Regions from separate parts of the Ferrimonas sp. genome, predicted to be linked through region 2. Evidence: riboswitches for the same ligand, from Rfam matches in the RefSeq annotation. Region 2 holds a riboswitch; each other region holds the start of a gene.

Region 1 (3,275 bases), on a different contig from region 2:
CGCGCTCCCAGGGAATACCGAATTTGTTCTGCTTCAACCCAGTGGAGATGTAGGGGTGGCTGTTGGCATCGATGTCGGGGTTGATCCTCAGAGACACCGGGGCCTGAAGCCCCATCTCGCCAGCCACCCTATCCAGGCGCTCCAGCTCAGATTCAGACTCCACGTTGAAGCAGAGAATGCCCGCTTCCAGCGCCTGGCGCATCTCGGTTTCGGTTTTCCCCACTCCGGAGAACACCACCTTGGCGGGATCGCCTCCGGCCTGAAGCACCCGGGCCAGCTCACCGCCGGACACAATATCGAAACCTGACCCCATGCGGGCCATCAGGTTGAGGATGGCCAGATTGGAGTTGGCCTTCACCGCATAACAGATGAGGTTATCCCGCCCACCCATGGCATCGCTGAAGGCGTGCCAGTGGCGCTCGATGGTGGCCCGGGAGTAGAGGTAACATGGCGTACCGAAACGCTCGGCGGCCTCGGACACCGAAACCGACTCTGCCATCAGCTGTCCGTCTCTGTAGTTGAAGTAGTCCATATCAAGCCCTTTCAGTTTGGTAGTGGTTCTCTCCACCCTCCCGGCGGCGCAGCAGCCCCACCAGAACCATCAGGCCCAGACAGCTGATCAGCAATCCGGCGGCCACAGAGCCAGTAAAGCCCAGTACCAGATAACCTGCCAGGGCCAGACCCGCAGCCATCACCGCATAGGGCAGCTGAGTGGCCACGTGATCCATGTGATGGCAGGCGGAGCCAGTGGAGGAGAGGATGGTGGTGTCGGAGATGGGGGAGCAGTGATCGCCAAATACCCCTCCGGCCAGAGCCGCAGACAGGGCAGGCACCAACAAGGAGGGCTCCAGGGCCAGCGCCATGTTGGCGGCAATGGGCAACATGATGGCGAAGGTGCCGTAGCTGGTGCCGGTGGAGAACGCCGCGGCGGCGGAGATCAAGAACACCAAGGCCGGCAGCAGAGGCTGAGGCAGGCTTTCAGACGCCAGACCCGCCAGGTACTTGCCGGTTTCCAGGTCGGCAATGACCCCGGCGATGCTCCAGGCCATCAACAGGATGTAGACCGCAGGCAGCATGGAGTGCATCCCCTTGATGATGGCGCGGCCAATCAGCGCCGGAGATACCCCTTGGGCAATCATCCCCAGAGCGGTGATCACTATGGTGATGCTGCCTGCGGTCGCCATGGACCAGGCACCGTCGGCATTCTCCAGGGCAGCAATCAGGGCGAAGGGTTCGCCGACGGCCTCCAGCGCCATGTCGCCGGAGAACAACATCAAACCCACCACCAGGCTCACCAGCAGCACCAATGGACCTGCCAGATTCAGCACGGTGCCGCTACGGGCCTGCTCCAGCCCCAAATCTTCTCCGGCAGGGGTACCCTTTTGTGCATCCCAGAGCTCTCCGGCCTGGGCCCGGCGCTCCGCCGCCGCCATGGGGCCGATATCCAGGCGGAAGTAGACCACGCAGAGCAGCAGGGCCAGGGCGGTCAGGGCATAGAGGTTGAAGGGGATCATCTGGGCAAACAGTGACAAGGCAGTCATCTCGGTCAGCCCATGGCTGGCCAGCAGAGCCGCCAGCAAGGACATGATGTAAGCCCCCCAGGTGGAGATGGGGGAGACGACACACACAGGCGCAGAGGTGGAGTCGATGCAGTAAGCCAGCTTTTCCCGGGAGATGCCGTATTGATCGGTCACCGGCCGGGCGACGTTGCCCACCAGCAGGGCATTGAAATAGTCATCGATGAAGATCACCGCCCCAAGGAACAGGGTCATCAGCTGGGCATCGCGACGGTCACGGATGCGGCGACGGGCCCAACGGGCAAAGGCCCGGGTACCGCCGGATACGGAGATCAGCGCCATCAGGATCCCCATGGTCATCAAAAAGCCCAGGGTATACAGGTTCCAGCTGGCGAAGCCGTCACCGTCCCACACCAGGCCGCTGGCTCGGGAGGTCAGTTCAGACAGGACCACCGAGGGAGCAAAATCCGCCAGCATGATGATTCCCAGAAGAATCCCCAGACCCAGGGAGAGCAACACTCTGCGAGTTACAATTGCCAGGCCAATGGCGGCCACGGGAGGCAGAATAGAAAGTGCCGAATCGGCGTAACTGATTAAAGCCATCGTTTCTCTTTGTCTTATAAGTACGATGGAGGCTGCTGACAGTGGCGATGTGCCACGGACGCCACCCACGGGAGAGAAAAGGGGTGACGACGTCCTTCAGTAGCGCTCCACAGTAAATTCAATCCCCAATATCCGTTTGGGATTTACCATGGCAGTGCTGCACCTGTTAGATACAGCCCCAGCGACCGGGGATGACGCCCCTGCCACTTCGGCATCGACTCCTTTCTCTCGACCTCATCGGGTGTCACCCTAATTCGAGATACTGATAGGCGATGCGCCTCTACTGTTACCCAGTGCGGGTAACGATCTGTGTGTTACAGCCTATAACAGAATCTGTTTCGAACGCCAGTAAAAAGTTAAGAAACCGGCATTTAGACCAGTTTCCCGCCCAAAACCCACAAAACAGTCACTTTTAGCCAGAGGAGGTTACATCCCGGCTTCCTGGGCAGATTGAGCATCAGGCAGGGCAAAAAGCGTGATCGGGATCTCGTCACCGTTTGGTCATCCCCTTATACTGAGCGCCTTTCACAGACGAGAGCCCGTTGATGTCACACCCAAGCCCAAAACTGTTCTCCCGGCCCCTGCACGCCCTGTTCTGGCTGACTGCCCTGGTCTGCCTGCTGCCGGTGATCAGTTCTCCCATGGCCTTGGTGTTGGGCATAGTGGCCGCCAGCCTGGGCGCCATCCCCAAGGGGGTGAACACCGGCGCCCTGGCCAAGAAGCTCCTGGCCTTCTCCATCGTCGGCCTGGGTTTCGGCATTCAGTTGGATCAGGCCATCGAAGCCACCCGGGCGGGTCTGGGCATCATCGTCGTCACCATCTTCGGAACCCTGGCCCTGGGCACCCTGATGGCCCGGGCACTGAAACTGGACAGTAAGACCGGTCACCTGATCGCATCGGGCACCGCCATCTGTGGCGGCAGTGCCATTGCGGCGGTGGCCCCTGCCATCGACGCCGACAGCAAACAGGTCTCCCTGGCCCTGGCGACCGTGTTCGTGCTCAACTCCGTCGCCCTGTTCCTGTTTCCCGTAATCGGCCATCTGGTGGGGCTGAGCCAGGAGCAGTTCGGCATCTGGAGTGCCATCGCCATCCACGACACCTCCTCAGTGGTGGGGGCCGCCGGAGCCTACGGGGATCAGGCGCTGATCACCGCCA
Region 2 (3,275 bases):
AGCGTTGAACAGACCGGGGGTGACGCCGTCTCCTTCAGCACCAATGGCGGTCGCGTCCAGTTCACCCTGCCTGCTGACGGCGCCGGCAAGCAAGCCACCTTCAGTGTGATGGCCAGCGATGGTGAGCTTGAAAGCAACAAGGGCGAAGTGGTGGTCACCATGACCAAAGCCCAGGGTGGAGACAGCGACTCCTCCAGCTTCGGCTTCCTGGCTCTGGCCCTCTCCGGCCTGGCACTGCTGCGCCGCCGCAAGCTGGCTTAAGCCAAACCTGAACTGAAAAGGGGAGCCATCTGGCTCCCCTTTTTTGTCTCTCAGGCCGGCTTGCCGCTTAGGCTGGCAGCAGGCTCTGGTGCAACCGCCGGACCACGGCCTCCCCCTCCTCCCCTCTCACCAGGAAGCAGAGATTATGGGCACTGGCGCCCTGACAGATCATCCGCACATTACTGCCTGACATGGCGTCCAGCACCTTGAGGCCGATGCCGGCAGTATGGGCAATGTGATTGCCGATCACCGCCACCAGCGCCAGATCCTGCTCCACCTCCACCCGGCACAGGGGGGAGAGCTCCTCCAGAAGTGCGTCGGAGATCAGTGCACGGCCGCTGGAATCCGAGCCGGTCTGATCCAGAGTCAAGGCCACCGACACCTCGGAGGTGGTGATCAGATCCACTGAGATTCGATGACGGGCCAGGATGGCAAACAGTTCCGCCAGGAACCCCTGGGCGTGAAGCATGTTGAGACTGTGGCAGGTCAGCAGGGTTTGCTGGCGCCGCAGGCTCAGGGCCCGGAACACCGGCTTGCTATCGCAGCGATTGCGAATCCAGGTGCCACCCTGCTGCGGGGCCCGGGTCGATCCGACAAACACGCTAGTGCCACTGCGCACCGCCGGCAATATGGTGGCTGGGTGCAGCACCTTGGAGCCAAAGGTGGCCATCTCCGCCGCTTCATTGAAACTCAGCTCCTCGATGGGCCTGGCGTCCGACACCACTCGGGGATCACAGCTGTAGATTCCGTCGACATCGGTCCAGATCGCCAGAGTCTTTGCCCCAAGCCCTTCCGCCATCAGCGCGGCGCTGAAATCTGACCCGCCCCGCCCCAGGGTGGTTACCCGCCCGGCACTGTCGCTGCCGATAAACCCCTGGGTCACCACCACCGCAGACTCAAGCAGAGGGGCCAGCTTCTCCGCAGTCAGCCGGCCTATGGCACCGATCTCCGGCGTAGCACGGCCAAAGTGGTCATCGGTGCGCATCACCTGGCAGGCATCGAAGTTGCGAGCAGCCACCCCGCGCTGACTGAGCAGCTGGGTCATCATCAGCGAGGAGCAGCGCTCCCCCATGGAGAGCAGCCTGTCCATGGACTCGGCGCAGCCGGGCTGATCACTCAGGGCTTTAGAGAGCCTGTCCATCTCCGCCAGATGGGCATCCAGCTCGGCGGCAATGGTGGCGGGGTTCTCCAGGCGATCCAGCATGGCGTACTCGATGGCCGCCACCTCTCTCAGCAACAGCTGTCGACGGGGCTCGTCCAGATTGCCGGAGGCCAGCTCCACCAGACGGTTGGTCACGCCAGCGGCGGCACTGACCACCACCAGACGGACAGAAGAGTCCGACTGAATAATGTCGGCACAATGGTTCAGCGCCGTCAGATCGGCCACTGAGGTTCCGCCGAACTTGGCGACGGTTAAGGTAGGTATAGGATTATTCATGACTTCGAACCTGTATCACTGTTCGAAGAGTCTGGATCGACAACACGCAGGGTACGGCGTAAGCGACCAGAAGCTCTCCACCACATCTTACGGTGACAGTCATGGGGATTCAGCCCCATCGACCGAAGGAGTGGCGATCGGCCGCCGGCCCCCTCTCGGCACTGCTCCCCCTGATTCCGTGTCTTAAAGGACCGACCCTCTCACCGGAACTGCCTGGGCAGTGCACCTCTTCTGGCCCTGGGTTCAGCTTGCAGACAGGGAGTCTGGTTAAAACTAAACCTAAAGGGTTGCAGACACTAAACCTTAATGCAGTTTTAATGTCAAACGATTGAGTAAGTAATGTACCCCTTCAGCTCCCGTTACGGGAGGACGGGTCACAGTTTTAACTGGCCCAACCCGCCTCTGGGCTGTTACCGCCGGGGCACAATACTGTAATTCGTCTATCATTACAGACACCTTTAGGCGTTCGGACTTACAGACCGAAACAAAAATCATCCGTGAGTTTCATAAAGTGTGACACATTCGGCAGAAATCGGATTCTGTTAACATTTGCGGATAACATTTGAGCCAAAATACGGTATTTTGGGAACTTCAAATGAACAGAGCGAATCCCAATTCGTCCTGCTCCCCCAATGCTAGCGCATCGGGCTATTACACGCCGAAAAGGAATTTGCATAGGCATTCTTGTCCTGATGGAGGGAGACTCCGTTCAGGACGGTTGGTTTAAAATGGGCTTTAGGTAGCTGATCATGCAAAATCCACATATCTTGATTGTCGAGGACGAAGCCGTCACTCGAAACACACTGAAAAGTATTTTTGAAGCAGAAGGGTACCTGGTATCCGAGGCCGTAGATGGCGACGAGATGCACGATGTGCTCAAGGCGCACAAGGTGAACCTGGTGATCATGGACATCAACCTGCCAGGTAAGAACGGTCTGCTGCTGGCTCGCGAGCTGCGTGAGAACAACAACATCGCCCTGATGTTCCTCACCGGTCGTGACAATGAAGTTGATAAGATTCTCGGCCTGGAGATCGGTGCCGATGACTACATCACCAAGCCATTCAATCCTCGGGAGCTGACCATCCGTGCCCGCAACCTGCTGAACCGCATCGTCAGTTCCAGCAAGGCACCGGAAGAGAAGCCTCAGGTGGAACACTACCTGTTCAATGGCTGGTCCCTGGAGATCAACAGCCGTTCTCTGGTCAGCCCCAGCGGCGAGCCCTTCAAACTGCCTCGCAGTGAGTTCCGTGCCATGCTGCACTTCGTTGAGAACCCGGGCAAGATCCTCTCCCGTGCGGATCTTCTGATGAAGATGACCGGCCGTGAGCTCAAGCCCCACGACCGTACCGTGGACGTGACCATCCGTCGTATCCGCAAGCACTTCGAGAGCCACCCTGAGACTCCGGAGATCATCGCCACCATTCACGGCGAAGGTTACCGCTTCTGTGGCCAGCTGGAAAACCAGTAAGCTTCAGCCATAAAAAAAGCCGCTTCTCAGCGGCTTTTTTTGTACCTCAGATTCAACTGCGTTGGCTCAGGTACTGCTTGAGACTGGCCACATCCTCTTCCAGGTGC
Region 3 (3,275 bases), on a different contig from region 2:
GCGATGGGCAACATGATGGCGAAGGTGCCCCAGCTGGTGCCGGTGGCGAAAGCGGCAAAACCACTCAGGACAAACAGCAGTGCCGGCAGGGACCAGGCGGGCAGGTTGCCCTGGGCCAGAGACGCCATGTACTCACCGGTGTTGAGATCGCTGATGATGCCGGCAATGGTCCAAGCGAACAGCAAAATGTAGATGGCAGGCAGCATCGACTTGGTGCCGCTGATCACCGCCTTCACCATATACCCCACGGGCACGCCCTGCATCAGGCTGAACATCAGGGTAAAGATCACCCCGGCCAGGCCGGAGTAGAACAGGGACCAGGCCACATCGGTGTTTTCGAAAGCGCCGATCAGGCTGAAGGCTTTGCCATCGGCGGCCAGGGCCTGGTTGCCGGAGAACAGCATCAGAGCCACGGTGATGGCGATCAGGAAGCCGATGGGGGCCACCAGGCCGGCCACCCGGCCGTTGTCCGCTTCAGGCAGATCCAGCTCCTCACCTGGGGGCACGCCGCGTGACTCCTCCCACAGCTGACCGGCACGGGCACGTTGCTCGGCCCGAGCCAGGGCACCGAAGTCCAGGCCAAAGTAGACCACCGCCAGCAGCAGCAGGAAGGCGAAGATGGCGTAGAAGTTCATGGGAACCATCTGGATAAAAGCGCTCAGGTAACCGATTTCCGTCATGCCATGGGTGGTGAGCAGGCCACCAATCAGGGCGATGATGTACGCCCCCCAGGAGGAGATGGGGGAGATCACGCAGATGGGCGCCGAAGTGGAATCGATGCAATAGGCCAGCTTCTCCCGGGACACCTTATAGTGATCGGTCACCGGTCGGGCTACGGACCCCACCACCAGGGTGTTGAAGTAGTCATCGATGAAGATCACCACACCCAGCACCATGGTCATCAGCTTGGCATCACGTCCAGAGCGAATCCGCTTGCGGGCCCAGGCGGCAAAAGCCCGGGTCGCGCCGGAGACGGAGATCAGGGCAGTCATGATCCCCAGTAGCACCAGGAACCCAAGGGTATAGAGGTTCCAGGCGGCGGGCGCCCCATCGTCCCACACCAGGGTCAGGGCGCGGCCAGAAAGCTCGGACAGCGCCGCCATGGGCGAGAACTCTACCAGCATCAGGGTACCCAGCAGGATGCCCAGCCCGAGAGAGAGCAAAACCTTGCGGGTCATAATCGCCATCCCAATAGCAACCAGGGGAGGCAGAAGAGAGAGTGCCGAATCGGCGTAACTAATTAAGGCCATCGTTATCTTATCGTTGTGGATTAGCGATGGAGGCAACTGACACGACTGTGCGTCGAGGGAGGGATATGCAGAGAATTGAAACCCACCTTCCTTTCAGTAGCGCTCCATAGTAAAAAAGCATCCGAGTTCCTCTCGGAATTTACTATGGCAGTGCTGCTCCTGTTAAAAGCAGCCCCAGCGACCAGGGATGATGCCCTGCCCACTTCGGCATCGACTCCTTTCCACCGGCGTCGTCGGGTATCAACCTCGACCGGCGTACTGATAGGCGATGCGCCTCTACCTAAATCGGTACTCGCAAAAAGCGAAGGCGGCATTCTAACCGCAAGTGTCCCTCACTTGTCCGGCAGATGCCGCCATAATGTGAGTCAAGTCACATTTATAACAGTTCCGTGAGCTTAGGAACAGCCTCAAACAGGTCTGCTTCCAGGCCGTAATCGGCAATCTGGAATATAGGCGCGTCCGGGTCCTTGTTGATCGCTACGATCACCTTGGACTCCTTCATGCCCGCCAGATGCTGAATGGCGCCGGAGATCCCCACGGCAATGTAGAGATCCGGAGCAACGATCTTACCTGTCTGGCCCACCTGCAGGTCATTGGCCACAAAGCCTGCGTCCACAGCCGCCCTGGATGCACCGATGGCGGCGCCCAGTTTGTCCGCCAGCTGTTCGATCAGGGCAAAGTTCTCGCCGCTGCCCAGTCCACGGCCACCGGAGATCACCACCCGTGCCGCACCCAGTTCTGGGCGCTCGGACTCAACCAGCTCCTCACCGACAAACTGAGTCAGCTCGTTCGCCTTGACGCTGTCCAGAGCATGAATCTCGGCCGGAGCCTGCTCAGCCACCGCATCAAAGGCACTGGTGCGAATGGTCAGCAGCTTTTTCTCATCCAGGCTCTGCACCGTTGCCAGGGCATTGCCCGCATAGATAGGACGAACGAAGGTATCGTCAGATTCGATGGCAATGACATCGGAGTGCTGAGCAACATCCAGCAGGGCCGCAGCCCGAGGCAGCATATCTTTGCCCTTGGCACTGGCGGCGGCCAGAATGTGGCTGTACTCGCCAGCCAGTTCCACCACCAGGGCGGCCACAGGCTCCGCCATCTGATGGGCGTAAGCCGGGTTGTCCGCCACCAGCACCTTGGTGATGCCGGCAAGCTTGGCGCCCTGCTCCGCGGCGGCCGTTGCCTTATCGTCGGCCACCAGCAGATGAAGGTCCTGACCCAGAGCCGAGGCGGCACCCACCACCTTGGCGCAATCGGCACTCAGGCCCTGCTTGTCTACTTCTGCAATAATGAGGATCGCCATTACACCACCTTCGCTTCATTCTTCAGCTTATCCACCAGCTCTTCCACTGAGCCCACCATGATGCCACCGCTGCGCTCAGCGGGCGCAGCCACCTTCAGCGTCTTCTGATGAGACCCCAGCTGCAGCTCAAAGTCCGCCACAGTCACTGTCTCCAGAGGCTTACGCTTGGCCTTCATGATGTTGGGCAGGGAGGCATACCTGGGTTCATTGAGACGCAGGTCCGCTGATACCACCGCCGGCAGCTTCACGTTCAGGATCTGAATCCCACCATCTATCTCTCGGGCCACCTTAATCTGGTCACCCTCCACTTCCACACTGGAGGCAAAGGTCGCCTGACCCATACCGGCCAGTGCCGCGGTCATCTGAGCGGTCTGGTTGTTGTCGCCGTCAATAGACTGCTTGCCAAAGAGCACCAGAGAGGGCTGCTCCTTATCAATCACCGCCTTGAGCACCTTGGCAACAGAAAGAGGCTCCAGAGCATCATCATGCTCCACCAGAATCCCTCTGTCGGCGCCCAGCGCCATGGCGGTCCGCAGCTGCTCCTGAGCCACCTTGGGCCCAATTGACACTGCAATAATCTCATCAGCGTGGCCTTTCTCCTTCAGCCTTACCGCTTCCTCTACTGCGATCTCGCAGAAGGGGTTGATCGCCATCTTCAGATTGGCCAACTCGACATCGGTCTCGTCTGCCTTAACCCTTACTTTTACATAGGGGTCGACCAC

What was found. Region 2 has a riboswitch for lysine ahead of lysC (lysine-sensitive aspartokinase 3). Riboswitches for the same ligand answer to the same signal wherever they lie in the genome.
Region 1: it holds a riboswitch for lysine, as region 2 does, so the genes downstream of both, ACN0RV_RS11985 (Na+/H+ antiporter NhaC family protein) here and lysC (lysine-sensitive aspartokinase 3) in region 2, are expected to answer to the same signal.
Region 3: it holds a riboswitch for lysine, as region 2 does, so the genes downstream of both, ACN0RV_RS04730 (Na+/H+ antiporter NhaC family protein) here and lysC (lysine-sensitive aspartokinase 3) in region 2, are expected to answer to the same signal.

What each region holds. Positions count from the first base shown of each region.
Region 1 covers NZ_JBLXDO010000012.1:40,200-43,474, forward strand. Annotated here, with positions in the region: gene lysA (diaminopimelate decarboxylase) at 1-532, opposite strand, end outside; gene ACN0RV_RS11985 (Na+/H+ antiporter NhaC family protein) at 534-2,120, opposite strand; lysine riboswitch at 2,213-2,411, opposite strand; gene ACN0RV_RS11990 (YeiH family protein) at 2,666-3,275, shown strand, end outside.
Region 2 covers NZ_JBLXDO010000027.1:15,720-18,994, reverse strand. Annotated here, with positions in the region: gene ACN0RV_RS17715 (S8 family serine peptidase) at 1-261, shown strand, start outside; gene lysC (lysine-sensitive aspartokinase 3) at 329-1,699, opposite strand; lysine riboswitch at 1,762-1,938, opposite strand; gene arcA (two-component system response regulator ArcA) at 2,449-3,168, shown strand; gene ACN0RV_RS17700 (Hpt domain-containing protein) at 3,221-3,275, opposite strand, start outside.
Region 3 covers NZ_JBLXDO010000003.1:114,422-117,696, forward strand. Annotated here, with positions in the region: gene ACN0RV_RS04730 (Na+/H+ antiporter NhaC family protein) at 1-1,250, opposite strand, end outside; lysine riboswitch at 1,340-1,537, opposite strand; gene ACN0RV_RS04735 (FAD-binding protein) at 1,627-2,553, opposite strand; gene ACN0RV_RS04740 (electron transfer flavoprotein subunit beta/FixA family protein) at 2,553-3,275, opposite strand, start outside.